Regions from separate parts of the Nocardioides sp. QY071 genome, predicted to be linked through region 1. Evidence: riboswitches for the same ligand, from Rfam matches in the RefSeq annotation. Region 1 holds a riboswitch; each other region holds the start of a gene.
What was found. Region 1 has a riboswitch for glycine ahead of gcvP (aminomethyl-transferring glycine dehydrogenase). Riboswitches for the same ligand answer to the same signal wherever they lie in the genome.
Positions count from the first base shown of each region.

Region 2: another riboswitch for glycine. It lies ahead of gcvT (glycine cleavage system aminomethyltransferase GcvT); the one in region 1 lies ahead of gcvP (aminomethyl-transferring glycine dehydrogenase).
Region 3: another riboswitch for glycine. It lies ahead of glyA (serine hydroxymethyltransferase); the one in region 1 lies ahead of gcvP (aminomethyl-transferring glycine dehydrogenase).

Region 1 covers NZ_CP124681.1:2,671,470-2,677,865, forward strand. The annotation lists gene QI633_RS12805 (DUF881 domain-containing protein) at 1-176, shown strand, start outside; gene QI633_RS12810 (small basic family protein) at 173-505, shown strand; gene QI633_RS12815 (DUF881 domain-containing protein) at 498-1,253, shown strand; gene gcvH (glycine cleavage system protein GcvH) at 1,264-1,653, shown strand; gene QI633_RS12825 (FHA domain-containing protein) at 1,694-2,212, shown strand; gene QI633_RS12830 (MerR family transcriptional regulator) at 2,226-2,957, shown strand; gene QI633_RS12835 (bifunctional nuclease family protein) at 2,999-3,469, shown strand; gene QI633_RS12840 (MerR family transcriptional regulator) at 3,658-4,221, shown strand; glycine riboswitch at 4,255-4,345, shown strand; gene gcvP (aminomethyl-transferring glycine dehydrogenase) at 4,431-6,396, shown strand, end outside.
Region 2 covers NZ_CP124681.1:2,155,710-2,162,105, forward strand. The annotation lists gene QI633_RS10335 (sensor domain-containing diguanylate cyclase) at 1-14, opposite strand, end outside; gene QI633_RS10340 (L-serine ammonia-lyase) at 83-1,465, opposite strand; gene lipA (lipoyl synthase) at 1,465-2,409, opposite strand; gene gcvH (glycine cleavage system protein GcvH) at 2,406-2,780, opposite strand; gene gcvT (glycine cleavage system aminomethyltransferase GcvT) at 2,798-3,916, opposite strand; glycine riboswitch at 4,074-4,169, opposite strand; gene QI633_RS10360 (SDR family NAD(P)-dependent oxidoreductase) at 4,255-5,781, shown strand; gene QI633_RS10365 (endonuclease/exonuclease/phosphatase family protein) at 5,869-6,396, shown strand, end outside.
Region 3 covers NZ_CP124681.1:2,088,195-2,094,590, reverse strand. The annotation lists gene QI633_RS10070 (helicase) at 1-712, shown strand, start outside; gene QI633_RS10065 (ABC-F family ATP-binding cassette domain-containing protein) at 872-2,527, shown strand; gene glyA (serine hydroxymethyltransferase) at 2,509-3,789, opposite strand; glycine riboswitch at 3,911-4,003, opposite strand; gene speB (agmatinase) at 4,047-5,027, opposite strand; gene QI633_RS10050 (cytosine permease) at 5,024-6,388, opposite strand.

The DNA of each region.
Region 1 (6,396 bases):
AGACCCAGGCCGGGCTGCGCTTCCTGGCCCTGGCCCGGCAGTACGGCTTCGAGCAGAAGATGGACAATGTGGACGACCTCCACCTGCCTGCCGCGCCCGGCGCGCTGCTGCGGCTACGGTCGGCTGAGCAGGAGAAGACCAAGCCCCAGGGGCAGCAGGGAGGTGACGGGCCGTGATCGCGGTTCTCGGACTCGTCGTGGGCGTCGTCCTCGGCTTCGTGTTCCAGCCCGACGTGCCGCGTTCGGTCGAGCCCTACCTCCCGATCGCCGTCGTCGCCGCGCTCGACGCCGTCTTCGGCGCCCTGCGCGCCTATCTCGACGGGATCTTCGACGACAAGGTCTTCGTCGTCTCCTTCCTCAGCAACGTGGTGATCGCGGCCGGCATCGTCTACCTCGGCGACCGCCTCGGCGTCGGCGGCCAGCTCTCGACCGGCGTCATCGTCGTCCTCGGGATCCGGATCTTCACCAACGTCGCGGCGATCCGGAGACACATCTTCCATGCCTGAGCCGGAGCCCGAGGAGCAGGCGAGCGAGCAGAGCCCCGTCGACCGGCTCAAGGTGGCGCTGCTGCGGCCCTCGCGCAAGCAGCTGGTCGCCGCCGCGCTGCTGGCCCTGCTCGGCTTCGGCGCGGTGACGCAGGTGCGCACCGCCGGCACCGACGACACCTACGCCGGACTGCGCGAGCAGGAGCTGATCGACCTCCTCAACGGTCTCGCCGGCACCCGTCAGCGCACCGAGACCGAGATCGACCGGCTCGAGGAGGTCGCGGGCGGGCTGCGCGACGACTCGTCCAAGCGGCAGACCGCCATCGACCAGGCCGACGCCGAGGTCGACGACCTCAACATCCTCGCGGGGCTGGTGCCGGTCACCGGCCCGGGCCTGCGGGTCACGATCGAGGAGGAGGAGGGCCGGGTCCGGCTCGGCTCCCTGCTCGACACGATCCAGGAGCTGCGGACCGTCGGGGCCGAGGCGATCGAGATCAACGGCAAGGTGCGGGTCGTGGCGCAGACGTCGTTCACCGAGGCCGACGGCGGGTTCCTCGTCGACGGCGAGCGGATCGAGGCGCCGTACGTCATCGTCGCGATCGGCGAGCCCGGAGCGCTCGCGAACGCGATGACCTTCGCCCTCGGGCCCAAGAAGCAGCTCGAGGAGGACGGCGCCACCGTGGGCGTCCAGCAGCTGCGCACCGTCGACATCGAATCCGTGGTGCGACGCGACCGGCCTTCGTATGCCGTTCCGGACCAGGGGCAGTAGCCTTCGGGCCATGACGAACCCCGCGGACCTGAAGTACACCGTCGAGCACGAGTGGCTGCGGCAGCCCGGCGAGACCGCCGGCTCGGTGCGGGTCGGGATCACCGACTACGCCCAGGACGCCCTCGGCGACATCGTCTACGTCTCCCTCCCCGAGGTCGGCGCGAGCGTCACCGCCGGCGACTCGTGCGGCGAGCTGGAGTCGACCAAGTCGGTCAGTGACGTCTACGCCCCGGTCACCGGCGAGGTCGTCGCGGTCAACGAGACGCTCGACGCCACCCCCGAGCTGGTCAACAACGACCCCTACGGCGCCGGCTGGCTCTTCGAGGTCGTGCCCCAGAACGCCGCGGACCTCGACGCACTGCTGGACGCCGCCGCATATGAGGCCCAGCTCGACAACTGATCCGGTAGGTTCGTAAGAGATCCACCGTGAGGAGCAACTGATGCCGTTCTGCACCGCCTGTGGTCGGCAGAACCCCGATGACGCCCGCTTCTGCTCGCAGTGCGGGACCCGCCTCGTCGCGCCCGAGCCGGCGCCCGTGAGCGATGCCACCGCGACCATCCAGTTCGGCGGTGGCGCGACCGGCACCGCCGGCGTCGAGACCTCCGACCGTGCGCTGAGCCCCGTCGACGCCGCGGCCGTCGACGCGCTGCCGGTCGGCCATGCCCTGCTGGTCGTCCAGAAGGGGCCGGGCTCGGGAAGCCGGTTCCTGCTCGACGCCGACGAGGTCAGCGCCGGGCGGCACCCGGAGAGCGGGATCTTCCTCGACGACGTCACCGTCTCGCGTCGCCACGCCGTGTTCCGTCGTGACGGAGACACGTTCACCGTGGAGGACGCCGGCAGCCTCAACGGCACCTACGTCAACCGCGACCGGATCGAGAAGGTCCAGCTCAAGGACAGCGACGAGGTCCAGGTCGGCAAGTACCGCCTGGTCTTCTTCGCGGGCCACGAGAGCGTCTGAGGGCGGTCGCAGGATGACTGCTGCCGTCGCTCGGGGGGAGCGGGAGCCACGGCTCAACATCGGCCAGGTCCTCGACCGGCTGCGCGCCGACTTCGAGGACATCAGCATCCCCAAGATCCGATTCCTCGAGTCCGAGGGGCTGGTGAAGCCGGAGCGCACGCCGGCCGGCTACCGGAAGTTCTCCGAGGCCGACATCGAGCGGCTGCGCTACATCCTGCGGATGCAGCGCGACCACTACCTGCCGCTCAAGGTGATCGGCGAGCACCTCGACGCGCTCGACCGGGGCCTGACGCCACCCGAGCCCGAGCCGGTCGTGCCCACGGTGCCGACCGTCGCTCTCGGCGCCGACGGGCTGCCGGCGCCCGAGTCGTTCCGCCGTACCGACCGGTTGCGGCTCTCGCGCAAGGAGCTGATCAAGGTGGCCGAGATCGACGAGGACCTCCTCGGACAGCTCGAGTCGTTCGCGCTGATCAGCCCCTCGCCGACCGGCCACTACGACACCGACGCGCTGGTGATCGCGCAGACCGCGCACGAGCTCGCCGACTACGGCATCGAGCCGCGCCACCTGCGCGCCTTCCGCACCGCGGCCGACCGGGAGGTCGGCCTCATCCAGCAGGTCGTGACGCCCCGCAAGGGCCGCGACGCCGGTGCGAGCGCGCGCGCGGAGGAGGCGGTCAGCGAGATCGCCGCTCTCTCGGTGCGCCTCCACGCGACCCTGGTCAAGGCCGGACTGCGCCGCATCTGAGCCCTCCCGGACGGCTCGGGCCGACGCAGTAGGCTGGAGGCATGCGCGAGGTCGACGTGATGGGTGTCCGGGTGGAGATGCCCTCCAACCAGCCGATCGTCCTGCTCCGAGAGGTCACCGGCGAGCGCTACCTGCCGATCTGGATCGGTGCCGTCGAGGCCACCGCGATCGCCTTCGCCCAGCAGGGGGTCGTCCCGCCACGGCCGCTGACCCATGACCTGATGCGCGACGTGCTCACCGCGACCGGCAACGAGCTGAGCGAGGTGCGGATCACCGACGTGCGCGAGGGCGTCTTCTACGCGACCTTGGTCTTCGCCTCCGGCGTGGAGGTCAGCGCGCGTCCCTCCGACTCGATCGCGCTCGCGCTGCGCACCGGTACGACGATCTTCTGCTCCGAAGAGGTCCTCGCCGAGGCCGGGCTCGCGGCCCCCGCCGAGGAGGAGGACGAGGTCGAGGCCTTCCGCGAGTTCCTCGACCACGTCTCGCCCGAGGACTTCGGCGCCGAGGGCTGAGGCGGCTGTCAGCCTCAGGCTGAGGTTGAGGGTTTTCGGCGACACGCCCAGCCATGTCTTTGACCGGCCCGACACCGCGGTCGTACCGTGAGGGAGTCGAAATGACAGCAGTGCAATCCCCCTTGCCTGAAGCGCCGCGACCTGGAGGTTCCGTGAACGAGCAGCAGCCCGAGAAGGTCGGTCAGGACGTGACCGCGGCGACTGCTGCCGCGCAGGAACAGGGGCTCCTGTTCACCGACGATGTCTCGCCGCTGCCCAGCGACCTCGGCTACCGCGGCCCGACCGCGTGCAACGCCGCCGGCATCACCTACCGCCAGCTCGACTACTGGGCCCGCACCGGCCTGATCGAGCCCAGCGTGCGCGGCGCCAAGGGCTCCGGCTCGCAGCGTCTCTACAGCTTCCGCGACATCTTGATCCTCAAGATCATCAAGCGACTCCTCGACGCCGGCATCTCGCTGCAGAACATCCGCACCGCGGTCAGCCACCTGCGCGAGCGCGGTACCGACGATCTCACCCAGGTCACCTTGATGAGCGACGGCGCATCGGTCTACGAGTGCACCAGCAACGACGAGGTCATCGACCTGCTGCAGGGTGGCCAGGGCGTCTTCGGCATCGCGATCGGCGGCGTGTGGCGCGAGATCGAGGGCACGCTGGCCGAGCTCCCGAGCGAGCACGCCAACGAGTCGGAGCAGTCGGCTCCGGTCGCCGGCGACGAGCTGGCCGCTCGCCGCGCGGCGCGCAACGTCGGCTGAACAGGTCGCAGACCTGTAGGCTGTACCTGCTGTTGATGCTGCACGGGAGAGTCAGGCCCCGTGCCTGCGCCGAAGGGGCAATCCCTCCCCGGAACCTCTCAGGCGCCAGGACCGTGTGGAGCAGGCAACTCTGAAGGCGCAGTGACGCGCCGACAGAGGGGGAGGGCTCGATTCATCTCATCGACCCGACCCGAGGAGCACGCCTGCTCATGAGCGCACCCTTCGTCAACCGTCACATCGGCCCGGACGAGGCCCAGGTCGAGACCATGCTCGACCGTCTCGGCCACACCTCGCTCGACGCCCTGATGGACGCCGCCGTCCCGAAGTCCATCCGCGCCACCGACCCGCTCGGCCTGCCGGCCGGAGTCGACGAGGAGACGGCCGCCGCCGAGCTCCGCGCCCTCGCCGGGGCCAACGTCCCGGGCGAGTCGATGATCGGCCTCGGCTACCACGCCACGGTCACCCCGGCCGTCATCCGGCGCAACGTGCTCGAGGACCCGAGCTGGTACACCGCCTACACGCCGTACCAGCCGGAGATCTCGCAGGGCCGTCTCGAGGCGCTGATCAACTTCCAGACGATGGTCGCCGACCTGGCCGGCCTCCACACCGCCGGCTCGTCGCTGCTGGACGAGGGCACGGCCGCGGCCGAGGCGGTCGCCCTGGCCCACCGCGCCAACCGCAAGGCGGCCGGTCCGTTCGTCATCGACGCCGACGCGCTGCCGCAGACGATCGACGTCGTCGCCACCCGATGCGAGGGCCTCGGCATCGAGATCCTCGTCGCCGACCTGACCGACGGGCTGCCCGAGGGCCCCGTCTCCGGCGTGCTCGTCCAGTACCCCGGCGCGTCGGGTCGTGTGCCCGACCTCAAGCCCGTCATCGACGCGGTCCACGAGCACGGCGGCCTGGCCGTCGTCGCCGCCGACCTGCTCGCGCTGACCCTGCTCGAGGCGCCGGGCGCGCTCGGTGCCGACGTCGTCGTCGGCTCGGCCCAGCGCTTCGGCGTCCCGCTGTTCTACGGCGGTCCGCACGCCGGCTTCATGGCCGTGCGCGAGGGCCTCGAGCGCCAGCTGCCCGGCCGTCTCGTCGGCGTCTCCGTCGACGCCGAGGGGCACCTGGCGTACCGCCTCGCGCTGCAGACCCGCGAGCAGCACATCCGCCGCGACAAGGCGACCTCCAACATCTGCACCGCCCAGGTGCTGCTCGCCGTCACGGCCGGCATGTACGCCGTCTACCACGGCCCGGACGGGCTGCGGGCGATCGCCGGCGACATCCACGGCCTGGCCCGTCGCGCTGCCGCCTCTCTCCAGGCGGCCGGCATCGAGGTCGTCAACGAGACCTTCTTCGACACCCTCAACGTCCGGGTCCCCGGCCGCGCCGAGGCCGTCGTGTCCGCAGCCCGTGAGGCGTCGGTCCACCTGCGCCTGGTCGACGCCGACACCGTCGGCATCTCGTTCGGCGAGACCGCCCGCGAGGCCACGCTGGTCGCCGTCCTCGACGCCTTCGGCGTCACCGAGGTGTCGGCCGAGGGCGACGCCGGCCTGCCCGAGGAGCTCGAGCGCACCACCGAGTTCCTCAGCCACCCGGTGTTCAACACCCACCACAACGAGACCTCGATGCTGCGCTACCTCGCGCGGCTCTCGAACCGGGACTATGCGCTCGACCGCGGCATGATCCCGCTCGGCTCGTGCACGATGAAGCTCAACGCGACCACCGAGATGGAGCCCATCTCTCTGGCCGGCTTCGCCAACCTGCACCCGTTCGTACCCGCCGCCGACGCCGACGGCTACCGCCGGCTGATCGACCAGCTCGAGGGCTGGCTCGCCGAGGTCACCGGCTACGACCGGGTCTCGATCCAGCCGAACGCGGGTGCCCAGGGCGAGTACGCCGGCATGCTGGCGATCCGCAACTACCACCGGGCCAACGGCCAGGGCCAGCGCGACGTCTGCCTGATCCCGTCCTCCGCCCACGGCACCAACCCGGCCTCGGCGGTGATGGCCGGCATGAAGGTGGTCGTGGTCAAGGCCAACGACGACGGCACCGTCGACCTCGCCGACCTGCGCGCCAAGTGCGAGCAGCACTCCGAGACCCTCGCCGCGATCATGGTGACCTACCCCTCGACGCACGGCGTCTACGAGGAGACCATCACCGAGCTGTGCGACCTGGTGCACGAGCACG
Region 2 (6,396 bases), 520 kb from region 1:
ACGCGTCGTGCCACGGCTCGCGCTCCCCTCTCCTCGACGGCCTCACAGGGCACATCGGCAGCGGGTACGCCGACCGAAGCAGTCAGCACTCGATCACGTTGACGGCCAGGCCGCCCCGTGAGGTCTCCTTGTACTTGGTCTTCATGTCGCGACCGGTCTCCCGCATCGTCTTGAGCGCCTTGTCGAGGCTGACCTTGTGCGACCCGGTGCCGTGGATGGCGAGCCGGGCGGCGTTGATCGCCTTCACCGAGGCGATCGCGTTGCGCTCGATGCAGGGGATCTGGACCAGTCCGCCCACCGGGTCGCAGGTCAGGCCGAGGTTGTGCTCGATGCCGATCTCGGCGGCGTTCTCGACCTGCTCCGGGGAGCCGCCGAGGACCTCGCACAGGGCGCCGGCCGCCATCGCGCAGGCCGAGCCGACCTCGCCCTGGCAGCCGACCTCCGCTCCCGAGATGGAGGCGTTCATCTTGGCCAGGATGCCGATCGCCGCGCCGGTGAGCAGGAACCGGACGATGCCGTCGTCGACCTGCTCCTGGGGCTGGTCCTTGGCCTGGAAGCGCACCCAGTAGTGCAGCACCGCCGGCACGATGCCGGCCGCGCCGTTGGTGGGCGCGGTGACGATCCGGCCGCCGGACGCGTTCTGCTCGTTGACGGCCAGGGCGAACAGGTTGACCCAGTCGATGACGTCGAGCGGGTCGTCGCTCCCGGCCGCCCGCAGCGTGGCGTAGAGCTCGGGCGCGCGCCGCGGCACCTTGAGCCCGCCGGGCAGGACGCCCTCGCGGTGGCAGCCCTCCTCGACGCACGCGGCCATCACGCGCCAGATCTCGAGCAGGCCGGCCCGGACCTCGGCCTCGGTGCGCCAGGTCAGCTCGTTGGCCAGCATCACGTCGGAGACGCTCATCCCGGCGTCGTGGCACGCGGCGAGCAGCTCGCCGCCGGTGGAGAACGGGTGCGGCAGCACCGTGTCGTCCACCACCACCCGGTCGGCGCCGACCTGGGTCTCGTCGACCACGAAGCCGCCGCCCACCGAGTAGTAGGTGCGTGCCCGCAGCTCGGCGCCCTCGGTGTCGTAGGCCGTGAACACCATGCCGTTGGGGTGGGCCGGCAGCGACTGGCGCCGGTGCATGACCACGTCGTCGGCCTCGAAGTGGATGACCTGTTCGCCGGCCAGCCGGAGCTGCTGGTGCTCGAGGATCCCCGCCACGCGGGCGTCGTAGGTCGCCGTGTCGGTCGTCGCCGGGTCGTCGCCCTCGAGCCCGAGGATGACGGCCTTGACCGAGCCGTGGCCGTGCCCGGTGGCACCGAGCGAGCCGAACAGCTCGGCGCGCACCCGCGCGACACGCGGCAGCTCGCCGTCGGCCGCGAGGCCGGCAGCGAAGGTGTGCGCCGCCCGCATCGGGCCGACCGTGTGCGAGGACGACGGCCCGATGCCGATGGAGTAGAGGTCGAAGACGCTCAGCGCCATCACTGGCTCCTGAGTTCCATGGCTCGACGGTACAACCGTCCTGCCCGGTACGACGACCGCACGAGCGGTCCCGAGAGCACTCCGCTGAAGCCGATCTCCTCGGCTTCGGTGGCGAGCTCGACGAACTCCTCGGGCTTGACCCAGCGCTCGACGGGGTGGTGCCGGAGGCTGGGGCGCAGGTACTGGGTGATGGTGACCAGCTCGCAACCGGCGTCGTGCAGGTCCTGGAGCGCGTCCGAGACCTCGTCGCGGGTCTCGCCCATGCCGAGGATCAGGTTGGACTTGGTGACGAGCCCGAACGCGCGGGCCTGGGTGAGCACGTCGAGGGAGCGTTCGTAGCGGAAGCCGGGGCGGATCCGCTTGAAGATCCGGGGGACGGTCTCGACGTTGTGGGCGAGGACCTCGGGGCGGGACTCGAAGACCTCGGCGAGCAGTGTGGGGTCGCCGTTGAAGTCGGGGATGAGGTTCTCCACGCCTGTGGCGCCCTGCTCGTTGGTGGCGGTGAGGTCGTGGATGGCGCGGACGGTCTCGGCGTAGAGCCAGGCGCCGCCGTCGGGCAGGTCGTCGCGGGCGACGCCGGTGATGGTGGCGTACTTGAGGCCCATGGTCTGGACCGATTCGGCGACGCGGCGGGGTTCGTCGCGGTCGAGGGGTTGGGGTTTGCCGGTGTCGATCTGGCAGAAGTCGCAGCGTCGGGTGCACTGGTCGCCGCCGATGAGGAAGGTGGCTTCCTTGTCCTCCCAGCATTCGAAGATGTTGGGGCAGCCGGCTTCCTCGCACACGGTGTGGAGGCCTTCGGACTTCACCAGGCTCTTCAGGGACCGGTATTCGGGGCCCATCGTGGCCTTGGTGCGGATCCAGGACGGCTTGCGCTCGATCGGGGTCTCCGCGTTGCGGACCTCCAGCCGGAGGAGCTTGCGCCCCTCCGGCACGACGGCGGTCATGCCCCGGCGATCAGCGCGTCGTACGCCGCGGCGTCCAGCACCTCGCCGGTCGCCGTCACCTTGACGACGAACAGCCAGCCCGTGCCGAACGGATCGCTGTTGACCAGGCTCGGGTCGGCGTCGACGGCGTCGTTGACCTCGACCACCTCACCGGTCACCGGCGCGTAGAGGTCGCTGACCGACTTGGTCGACTCGAGCTCGCCGCAGGGCTCGCCCGCGGTGACGGTGTCGCCGACGGTGGGCAGGTCGACGTAGACGACGTCGCCGAGGGCGTCGGCGGCGTACGCCGTGACGCCGACCCTGGCGTTGTCGCCGTCGACGGCGATCCACTCGTGCTCGGCGGTGTACTGGAGGTTCGTGGGGTTGCTCATGGTGGTCTCCTGAGGTCTCAGCGGTTGCGGTTGTAGAAGGGGAGCTCGACGACGTCGGCGTCCTCGAGGGTGCCGCGCAGCGACACCTGGAGCCGGGTGCCCGGGGCGGCGAGCGCCGGCGGGACGTAGGCCATCGCGATCGGCTTCTCCAGCGTGGGGGAGGGCGAGCCGCTCGTGACGACGCCGACCTCGGCGCCCGTGGCCGGGTCGAGGACCGGGTAGCCCGCGCGCGGCGAGCGGCGACCGGTGGAGACCAGGCCGACGAGGACCCGCTGCGGGCCCTCCTCCTTGCGCCGGGCGAGCGCCGCCTGGCCGACGAAGCCCTCGGGCTTGTCGAGTACGACGACCCGGCCGAGGTTGGCCTCGAAGGGCGTGGTGGCGCGGTCCAGCTCGTGGCCGTAGAGCGGCATCCCGGCCTCCAGGCGCAGGGTGTCGCGGCAGGCGAGGCCCGCGGGGACCAGGCCGTGTGACTCACCGGCCCTGCTCAGCGCGTCCCAGACGGCAGCCGCGTCGGCGGGGCGGCAGTAGACCTCGAAGCCGTCCTCGCCGGTGTAGCCGGTGCGGGCGAGCAGCACGTCGACGCCGGCGACCGTGCCGGCATCGATGGCGTAGTACCTCAGCGACGGGACGTCGAGCTCGGTGAGGCCGGTGAGGATCTGCGCCGAAGCGGGGCCCTGGACCGCCAGCAGTGCCCAGTCGGCCGACGTGTCGGTGACGCTGACGTCGTACCCCTCGGCACGGGCGACCAGCTCGGGCGCCACGACGGCGACGTTGCTGGCGTTCGCGACGACGAGGTAGTGCTCCTCGGCGAGGCGGTAGACGACGAGGTCGTCGATGATCCCGCCGTCCTCGGCGCAGATCATCGAGTAGCGCGCGCGGCCGACGCCGATCGCGGACGGGCGGCCGACCAGGGCGTGGTCGAGCGCGGCGCCGGCACCGGGACCGACCAGCTCGATCTCGCCCATGTGGGTCAGGTCGAACAGCCCGGCCGTCGTCCGCACCGCGCGGTGCTCGGCGGTCTCCGAGCCGTAGCGCACCGGCATCTGCCAGCCGGCGAAGTCGGTGAACGACGCGCCGAGAGCGGCATGGACGTCGTGCAGCGGCGTGAGCCGCGGGGTCGCTGAAGGTGTGCTCATCGGGAGGCTTCCTCGTGAAGAGCGCAGCGGTGTGCCGCGCTCGTGGCTGGGTTGCCTCCCCGCTCTGTCATCGCTACCTGAGAGCTTCACCGCCCGGCCGGGCGGCTTGCACCGTGGGTGCGGACCGGTGGATCCGGTCCGTCTTTCCAGAGTTCGCCTCGTCCCGGCGGTCAGGGGGCCTGAGAGATTCTTGGGGAGATTTGCTCCTTCGGCGCCCGTCCTCGTGGGACCGGGGCTCTCCCGCCGGGGTTCGAACGGCGCGATGTTGAGTTGTGACGCGCATCATGGCGCAGGGCGAGCATACGGCATCCGGCAGCGGGTCCCCGTACCATCGGGCGGTGCCTCGCCCCGACTCCGACGAGCAGCTGACCCGGATCGACCCGGACGAGCTCGCGATCACCCTCAAGGTCCTCCGTCAGGTCCCGCTCCTCGACCCCGAGCACGACGACGTGCGCACGATGAAGCGCGCCGCGTCGTACATGTACAAGCTGATCAAGAAGCAGCGGCGGGCCGAGATCCGCATGGAGCGGCAGCGGCACGACCAGGACATCATCGAGAGGACCGCGACCGGCTCGCGGATGCGGATCGACGACGAGACCGCCGGCATCCCGCTGGTCTCCACCGCGCAGGGCGCCTTCGCCGGTGAGCTGCTCACCGCGCGCGGCTGCTACATCTGCAAGGAGGACTTCACCCTCGTCGACGCGTTCTACCACTGGCTGTGTCCGCGTTGCGCGGCGATGAGCCACGCCAAGCGGGACCAGCGCACCGATCTCACCGGCAAGCGCGCGCTGCTGACCGGCGGCCGCGCCAAGATCGGCATGTACATCGCGCTGCGCCTGCTCCGCGACGGTGCGCACACGACGATCACGACCCGGTTCCCGAAGGACGCCGTACGCCGGTTCGCCGCGATGGAGGACTCCGTCGACTGGCTGCACCGGCTCAAGGTCGTCGGCATCGACCTGCGCGACCCCACCCAGGTCATCGCGCTCACCGACGACGTCGCCGCCGACGGCCCGCTCGACATCATCATCAACAACGCCTGCCAGACCGTACGACGGCTGCCGGGCGCCTACACGCACCTCACCGAGGGCGAGCTGGCGCCGCTGCCGACGGCCGAGTCGCTCGGGATCGAGGAGCTGCCCGAGATGGTGGCGTTCGACCGGATCTCCGAGGCGCACCCGGCGGCGATCGCCGGTGCCCTCGCGGACCACGCGGTCGCCCACCACGAGGGGGAGTCCGCCGAGGCGGCGCTCGCCGCCCACAATGCCGCCTCGATGACCGCGCTCGCGCTCAAGGCGGGCGGTGCCTCGCTCGAGCAGCACCTGGCCGGCACCGCGATCGACGCCGGTGGCCTGATCCCCGACATCCAGGACAACAACTCCTGGACCCAGGTGCTCGACGAGGTCGACCCGCTGGAGCTGCTCGAGGTGCAGTTCTGCAACTCGATCGCGCCCTTCCTCATCAACTCCCGGCTGCGCCCGGCGCTGCGCGCCGCCGTGCAGAACGGTGCCCGTCGCGCGTACATCGTCAACGTCTCGGCGATGGAGGGACAGTTCTCCCGCCGCTACAAGGGCGCCGGTCACCCCCACACCAACATGGCCAAGGCCGCGCTCAACATGATGACCCGCACCTCGTCGGGCGAGATGTTCGAGACCGACAAGATCCTGATGACGGCCGTCGACACCGGCTGGATCACCGACGAGCGACCGCACCACGAGAAGCTGCGGATCGCCGCCGAGGGCTGGCACGCGCCGCTCGATCTCGTCGACGGCGCCGCGCGCGTCTACGACCCGATCGTGCGCGGCGAGGCGGGCGAGGACCTGTACGGATGCTTCGTGAAGGACTACGAGCCCTCACCCTGGTGAGTCATCGGAGCACGACCGATCGGTCATGTCATCACCTTTTTGGGGTACGAACGTGCATGTGGTGTCCCTTTGGCCGAAGGTGGAGACATGCGTCGCCTGCTGTCGTTGATGACCGTCCTCGCCGTCGCGCTCGGCGTGCTGTCCGCCCTGTCGCCGGCGAGCGCCGCGGCCCACCCCGGTGCCCCATGGGTGTCCGCCCAGGTGGTGACACGCGGCACCGTCACCGTGAGTCTCGACTGGGACTTCGCCGGTCCGGGCAGCTACGAGGTCCTGGTGTCCACCGCCGGGCCGGACGTGTACCCCGGTGATGCAGTCCAGATGAGGGTGCCGGCCAGCGCCACCCACGCCGACGTCCAGGGACTCGTGCCCGGGACCACCTACTGCTACGCGGTGACGCTCGACAAGAACGGCGGCGAGCGCAGCTGCAAGGTCACCCCGCCGGCCTCGAGGGCCGTCGTACCGACCGCGACGCCCACCACCGCCGCCACCTTCAACCTGCGCTGTGGCTCGAAGTCGAAGTGCAACAGCGGCTGGAAGTGGAAGAAGCGGCAGAGGCAGGTCGTCGCCGACATCGACCGGATGAACGCCGACATCATGGTGTTCGTCGAGGGCCAC
Region 3 (6,396 bases), 580 kb from region 1:
CTCGGGCATGCCGGTGGCGCTCACGCCGGCCGAGCGGTCGGCGTACGAAGCGGAATGGGGCGAGTTCTGTCGCGAGATGGACATCGCCCGCCGCGGCCGCAATGTCGCGAAGGGGCGGGCGGCCCTGCTGCGGTTCCGGCAGAAGGCCGGGCTGATCCGGGTCGAGTCGACGGTCGACTGGATCGCCCAGCAGGTGCGGGCCGAGCGACAGGTCGCGTGCTCGGTCGAGTTCGTCGCCACCGCCGCCGACCCGATCGTCGACCGGCTGCGTGACTCCGGGATCGAGGTCGCCACGATCTACGGCCGCGACCGGTTCGACGCCGAGGCGGAGCGGCTCCGCTTCCAGACCGGCGAGGCGAAGGTCTGCGTCTTCACCACCGTCGCCTCGATCAGCCTGCACGCCGGCGAGACGCTCGCCGACGGCCGCCAGGCGAGCACCGAACCACGGGTCGGCGTCTTCCACCAGGCCCGCTTCTCGGGGATCGCCGGACGGCAGGTCACCGGCCGCACCCACCGCGACCACCAGGTCTCGCCCTGGCACATCGCGTACGCCGAGGGCACGGTCGAGGAACAGGTCGGCAAGGTGATGGTCGAGCGGATCGCCGCCGCCTCCGACACCGTCGGCAGCGACACCACCGGCCTCGCCTGCCTCGCCGAGCTGCTCGGCGCCGACTGGCTGCCGACCGCCGCGCTGACCGAGGACAGTGCCTGACACCAGCGGCCCAGACCGGAGTCGAACCGGTCACCGCGCTGCGGCTGTTTCGTCGGCAACCCTGCGGGCCCTGGCCGGTGACGTGCTGTCGCCGGCACTCGGTCGGTACCCATCGTGGGGCGCGGGATCCCGTCGGGCCGCGGAAACTACGATCGCTCCATGAGCGCGACCCTCGTTGCCAAGAACCTCGCCGGGGGCCACGCTCACCGCACCCTGTTCGAGTCCCTTGACCTGACCGTCGCGCCGGGCGACGTGGTGGGTGTCGTCGGCGCCAACGGCGCGGGCAAGACGACGCTGCTACGCCTGCTCGCCGGCGACCTGACACCGCTCGACGGCACCGTGTCGACGGCCCCGTCCGACGCGTTCGTGGGGTGGCTGCCCCAGGAGCACGAGCGGATCGAGGGAGAGACCGTCGGTGGGTACGTCGCCCGCCGTACCGGTGCTGCTGCCGCGACCGAGGCGATGGAGGGGGCCGCCGCGGCTCTGGGCAGCGGTGACGAGTCGGCGGCGACGGCGGATGCCTACGCCCACAGCCTCGACCACTGGCTGGCCAGCGGCGCACCGGACCTCGACGAGCGGCTGCCGCCGATGCTGGCCGAGCTCGGCCTCGACGTGGGGCCCGATGCGCTGATGACGTCGCTGTCGGGCGGGCAGGCGGCGCGGGCGGCGCTGGCGGTGCTGATGCTCAGCCGGTTCGACCTCGTGCTGCTCGACGAGCCGACCAACGACCTCGACCTCGGCGGTCTGGAGCGACTGGAGACCTTCGTGCGCGGGCTGCGGGCGGGCGTCGTGCTCGTGTCGCACGACCGGGAGTTCCTGTCACGGGTCGTGACGCGGGTCGTCGAGCTCGACATCGCGCAGCACCAGGTGGCGGTGTACGACGGCGGGTACGACGCCTTCCTCGAGGAGCGGGCCGTCGCGCGGCGCCACGCGCGGGAGGCCTACGAGGAGTTCGCCGAGAAGAAGGCCGACCTGGTCAGCCGTGCCCGGGTCCAGCGGGAGTGGAGCTCGCAGGGCGTGCGCAACGCGATGCGGAAGTCTCCCGACAACGACAAGATCCGGCGCCGGGCGCAGTCGGAGTCGTCAGAGAAGCAGGCCCAGAAGGTCCGTCAGATGGAGTCGCGGATCGCACGCCTGGAGGAGGTCGAGGAGCCCCGCAAGGAGTGGGAGCTGCGCTTCTCGATCGCCGCCGCACCGCGGTCCAGCTCGGTGGTCGCCACCCTCTCCGAGGCGGTGGCGCGGATGGGTGGGTTCACCTTCGGCCCCGCCTCGCTCCAGGTCAGTGCCGGCGACCGGATCGGCATCACCGGGCCCAACGGCGCCGGCAAGACCACCCTGCTCCGCCTCCTCCTCGGCCGGCTCGCCCCTGACGCCGGCCGCGCCGGCCTCGGCGCGTCGGTCGCCGTCGGTGAGATCGACCAGGCCCGCACCGGCCTCGACGACGACCTCCCCCTCGGCGTGGCGTTCGAGGCGGCCATGCCTGACATGGCACCGGCCGACGTACGCACCCTGCTGGCGAAGTTCGGCCTCAAGGCCGACCAGGTCACCAGCCTCGTCGGCCGCCTCTCCCCCGGCGAGCGCACCCGCGCCGCCATGGCGCTGCTCCAGGCCCGCGGCGTCAACCTCCTGGTCCTCGACGAGCCCACCAACCACCTCGACCTGCCGGCGATCGAGCAGCTCGAGCAGGCCCTCGACTCGTACGACGGCGCGCTGCTCCTGGTCTCGCACGACCGCCGGCTGCTCGACAACGTCCGGCTCGACCAGCGCTGGCAGGTCGAGGACGGTCGGGTCGTGTCTCAGCCGAGCCCCGGATAGAGCGGGTACGCCGCGGCGAGCGCCGCGACCCGGTCCCGCAGCTTGTCGGCGACCGACTCGTCGTACGACGGCTTGAGCGCCTCGGCGATGACGTCGGCGACCTCGGCGAAGGCCTCCGCGCCGAACCCGCGCGTCGCCAGCGCCGGCGTGCCGATGCGCAGGCCGGAGGTGACCATCGGCGGGCGGGGGTCGAAGGGGACGGCGTTGCGGTTGACGGTGAGGCCGATGGAGTGAAGGCGGTCCTCGGCCTGCTGTCCGTCCAGTGCGGACGAGCGCAGGTCGACCAGGACCAGGTGCACCTCGGTGCCGCCGGTCAGGACCGACACGCCGGCGTCCACCACGTCGGGCTCGGTGAGGCGCGCAGCGAGCAGGCGGGCGCCCTCCAGCGTCCGCTCCTGGCGCTCCCGGAAGGCCGGGGAGGCCGCCATCTTGAACGCCACCGCCTTGGCGGCGACGACGTGCTCGAGCGGGCCGCCCTGCTGGCCGGGGAAGACGGCCGAGTTGATCTTCTTGGCCAGCGACTCCTTCGACAGGATCACGCCACCGCGCGGGCCGCCGAGGGTCTTGTGGGTGGTCGTGGTGACGACGTCGGCGTACGGCACCGGGCTCGGGTGCAGTCCGGTGGCGACCAGGCCGGCGAAGTGGGCCATGTCGACCATCAGGTACGCACCGACGAGGTCGGCGATGCGGCGGAACTCGGCGAAGTCCAGCTGCCGCGGATACGCCGACCACCCGGCCACGATCAGCTTCGGCTCGTGCTCCAGCGCGAGCCGCTCGACCTCGGCCATGTCGACGCGGAAGTCCTCGGCGTCGACGTGGTAGGCGACCACGTCGTAGAGCTTGCCGGAGAAGTTGATCCGCATCCCGTGGGTCAGGTGGCCGCCGTGGGCGAGGTCGAGCCCGAGGATCGTGTCGCCCGGGTCGAGCAGGGCGAACATCGCGGCGGCGTTGGCCTGGGCGCCGGAGTGGGGCTGCACGTTGGCGGCCTCGGCGCCGAACAGCTCCTTCACCCGGTCGATCGCGAGCTGCTCGATCACGTCGACGTGCTCGCACCCACCGTAGTAGCGGCGGCCCGGGTAGCCCTCGGCGTACTTGTTGGTGAGGACCGACCCCTGTGCCTCCATCACGGCGACCGGGGCGAAGTTCTCCGAGGCGATCAGCTCGAGCGTGCCCTGCTGGCGGGCGAGCTCGGCGCTGATCGCCGCGTGGACGTCGGGGTCGTAGTCGGCGAGGTGCTGGCCGAAGGCGTCGTTCGTGGTCATGCGGAGGCTCCCGTCGTGGTGGTGGGCCTCCCCGCTCTGTCATCGGTGCCTGAGAGCTTCACCGCCGCAGCGGCTTGCACCTTGGGCGCAGGACACACGGGTCCTGTCTTTCCAGAGTCGCCTCGCACGAGCAGTGACGGTGCCTGAGAGTTTCTCGGGGAGAGTTGCTCCTACGGCGCCCCGCTCACGGCGAGGTCTCTCCTGCTTCGGCTACGAACGGCGGGTCTTCAGTTGTGACGGCGTCAGGATGGCACGCCTCAGGGCACGACGGAAGAGGGCGTCTTGCTCATGAGCGTGACCAGGTCGAAGGCGACGGTCGCGGCAGCGACGCAGGTGATCTCCGCGTGGTCGTAGTCGGGAGCCGTCTCGACGACGTCGGCGCCGATGATGTTCAGCCCGTCCAGCTTGCGCAGCACGTGCAGCAGCTCGCGGCTGTTGAGGCCGCCCATCTCCGGGGTGCCGGTGCCGGGCGCGAACGCCGGGTCGAGCACGTCGATGTCGATCGACACGTAGACGGGAGCGTCGCCCACCCGATGGCGGATCGCGTCGGCGGCACCGTCGATGCCGAGGAAGTCGAGGTCGCCGGCGCGGATGATCCGGAACCCGAAGGACGCGTCGTCGACGAGGTCCATCCGGTCGTAGATCGGGCCGCGGATGCCGACGTGGATCGACTTGTCCTCGGCGAGCAGGCCCTCCTCGAACGCGCGGCGGAACACCGTGCCGTGGGTGATCGGCGCCTTGAAGTAGGTGTCCCAGGTGTCGAGGTGCGCGTCGAAGTGCACCAGCGCGATCGGCCCGTGCTGGCGGTGCGCGGCACGCAGCATCGGCAGGGCCACGGTGTGGTCGCCGCCGAGGGTGACGATCCGGCGACCGGCCCGGCCGTGGACGTCGCGGGCCATGTCCTCGATCTGCTGCATGGCCTCCTCGATGTCGTACGGCGTGCACGGCACGTCGCCCGCATCGACGACCTGGATCTCCTCCAGGGGCGCGGTGTCCAGCTCGACGTGGAAGCGGGGCCGCAGGTGGCGCGAGGCCTGCCGGATGCCCATCGGGCCGAACCGCGCGCCCGGCCGGTACGACGTGCCGCCGTCGAACGGGACGCCGAGGATCGCGATGTCGTAGTCGGGCACCGACTCGATCAACGGGATCCGCGCGAAGGTGCCCAGACCGGCGTACCGCGGGACCTTCGTCGCCTCCAGGGCACCGACCGGCTGGTGTGTGCTGACGCGGTGGCTCATGCGGACATCTCCGTTTCCGGGGCGAGGGCGGGTGACGGCTGCCGGCGCCACGCGCGGAGCAGACCGAGGTAGATGAGGAAGGTCGCGATGCTCCCGACGATCCAGGAGGTGTCGACGGCGCCGGTCTGCTTCGCGATCGCGCCGACGTAGAGGGTCGTCGACATGAACGGGATCTGCACCAGGCAGCCGAGGACGTAGCTGACGAGCGCGGGCACGTTGAAGGATCCGTAGCCGCTGCGCGGGTCGCTGAACGACTCCGGGTCGTAGTGACCCTTGTGGACCAGGTAGTAGTCGACCAGGTTGATGATGCTCCACGGCACCAGCAGGTAGGCGAGGACCAGGATGAAGTTGGTGTAGTCGGCCATGAAGTCGTCGGAGACGGTCGTCGAGGCGACGAACACGGCGAGCGCGAGCACGGCGGCGACGATGTGGCGGGCCGAGGCGCGCGGCGCCCAGTTCAGCTTGAAGGTCTGGATGCAGGTCAGCACGCACAGCGAGGAGCCGTACATGTTGATCACGCCGGCGTCGATCGCTCCGAGGAAGAACGCCAGCATCACGAAGACGAACACAGGCTTCGGCATGATGTTGTCGAGGTCGGCCAGCACGCCGTCCGCGCCGAGCCCGGCGACCAGGAAGGCACCGACGGTCATCGCCCCGATGACGCCGAGCACGGTGCCGGCGTAGGTGTACCAGAAAGCCGCACGGGTGCTGGTGCTCGAGGGCAGGTAGCGCGAGTAGTCGGAGACGTACGGCGCGTAGGACAGCTGCCACACGCCGACCACCGAGGCCATCCCGAGGAAGCCGGCCCAGGTGAACGAGCCGCCGGCGCCGGTGATGCTGGCGCCGCCGTCCGCCGCCTCCATGCCGGTGTAGACGAGGGTGAGCACGAGGGCCAGGCCCGAGAGCCACACCATCACCCGGTTGAAGCGGAGGATGAGCTGGTAGCCGACCACGACGGCTGTCAGGGTCAGTGCGGTGCTGAGCAGCAGGCCGGCGGTGTGGCCCAGCCCGGTGAGCACCGCGCCCAGCGTCTGCTGCGCGAGCACCATCAGCGACACGATCCAGCCGACGTAGATCAGCACCACGATCACGGTGATCGGCACCGATCCGTACATGCCGAACTGTGCCCGGGCCTGGATCATCTGCGGTACGCCGAGCTTGGACCCCTGCGCTGAGTGCAGGGCCATGAACACGGCGCCGACGAGGCTGCCGCTGACGATCGCGAGGATCGTCGAGCCGACGTCGAGGCCGAAGATGGTCGGCCCCAGGAGGCCGGTGACGACGGCCAGCGGGATGATCTGGACGGTGAACCAGAAGGAGAACAGGTGCTGGACCTTGCCGGTGCGCTGAGACTCCGGCACCGGTTGGA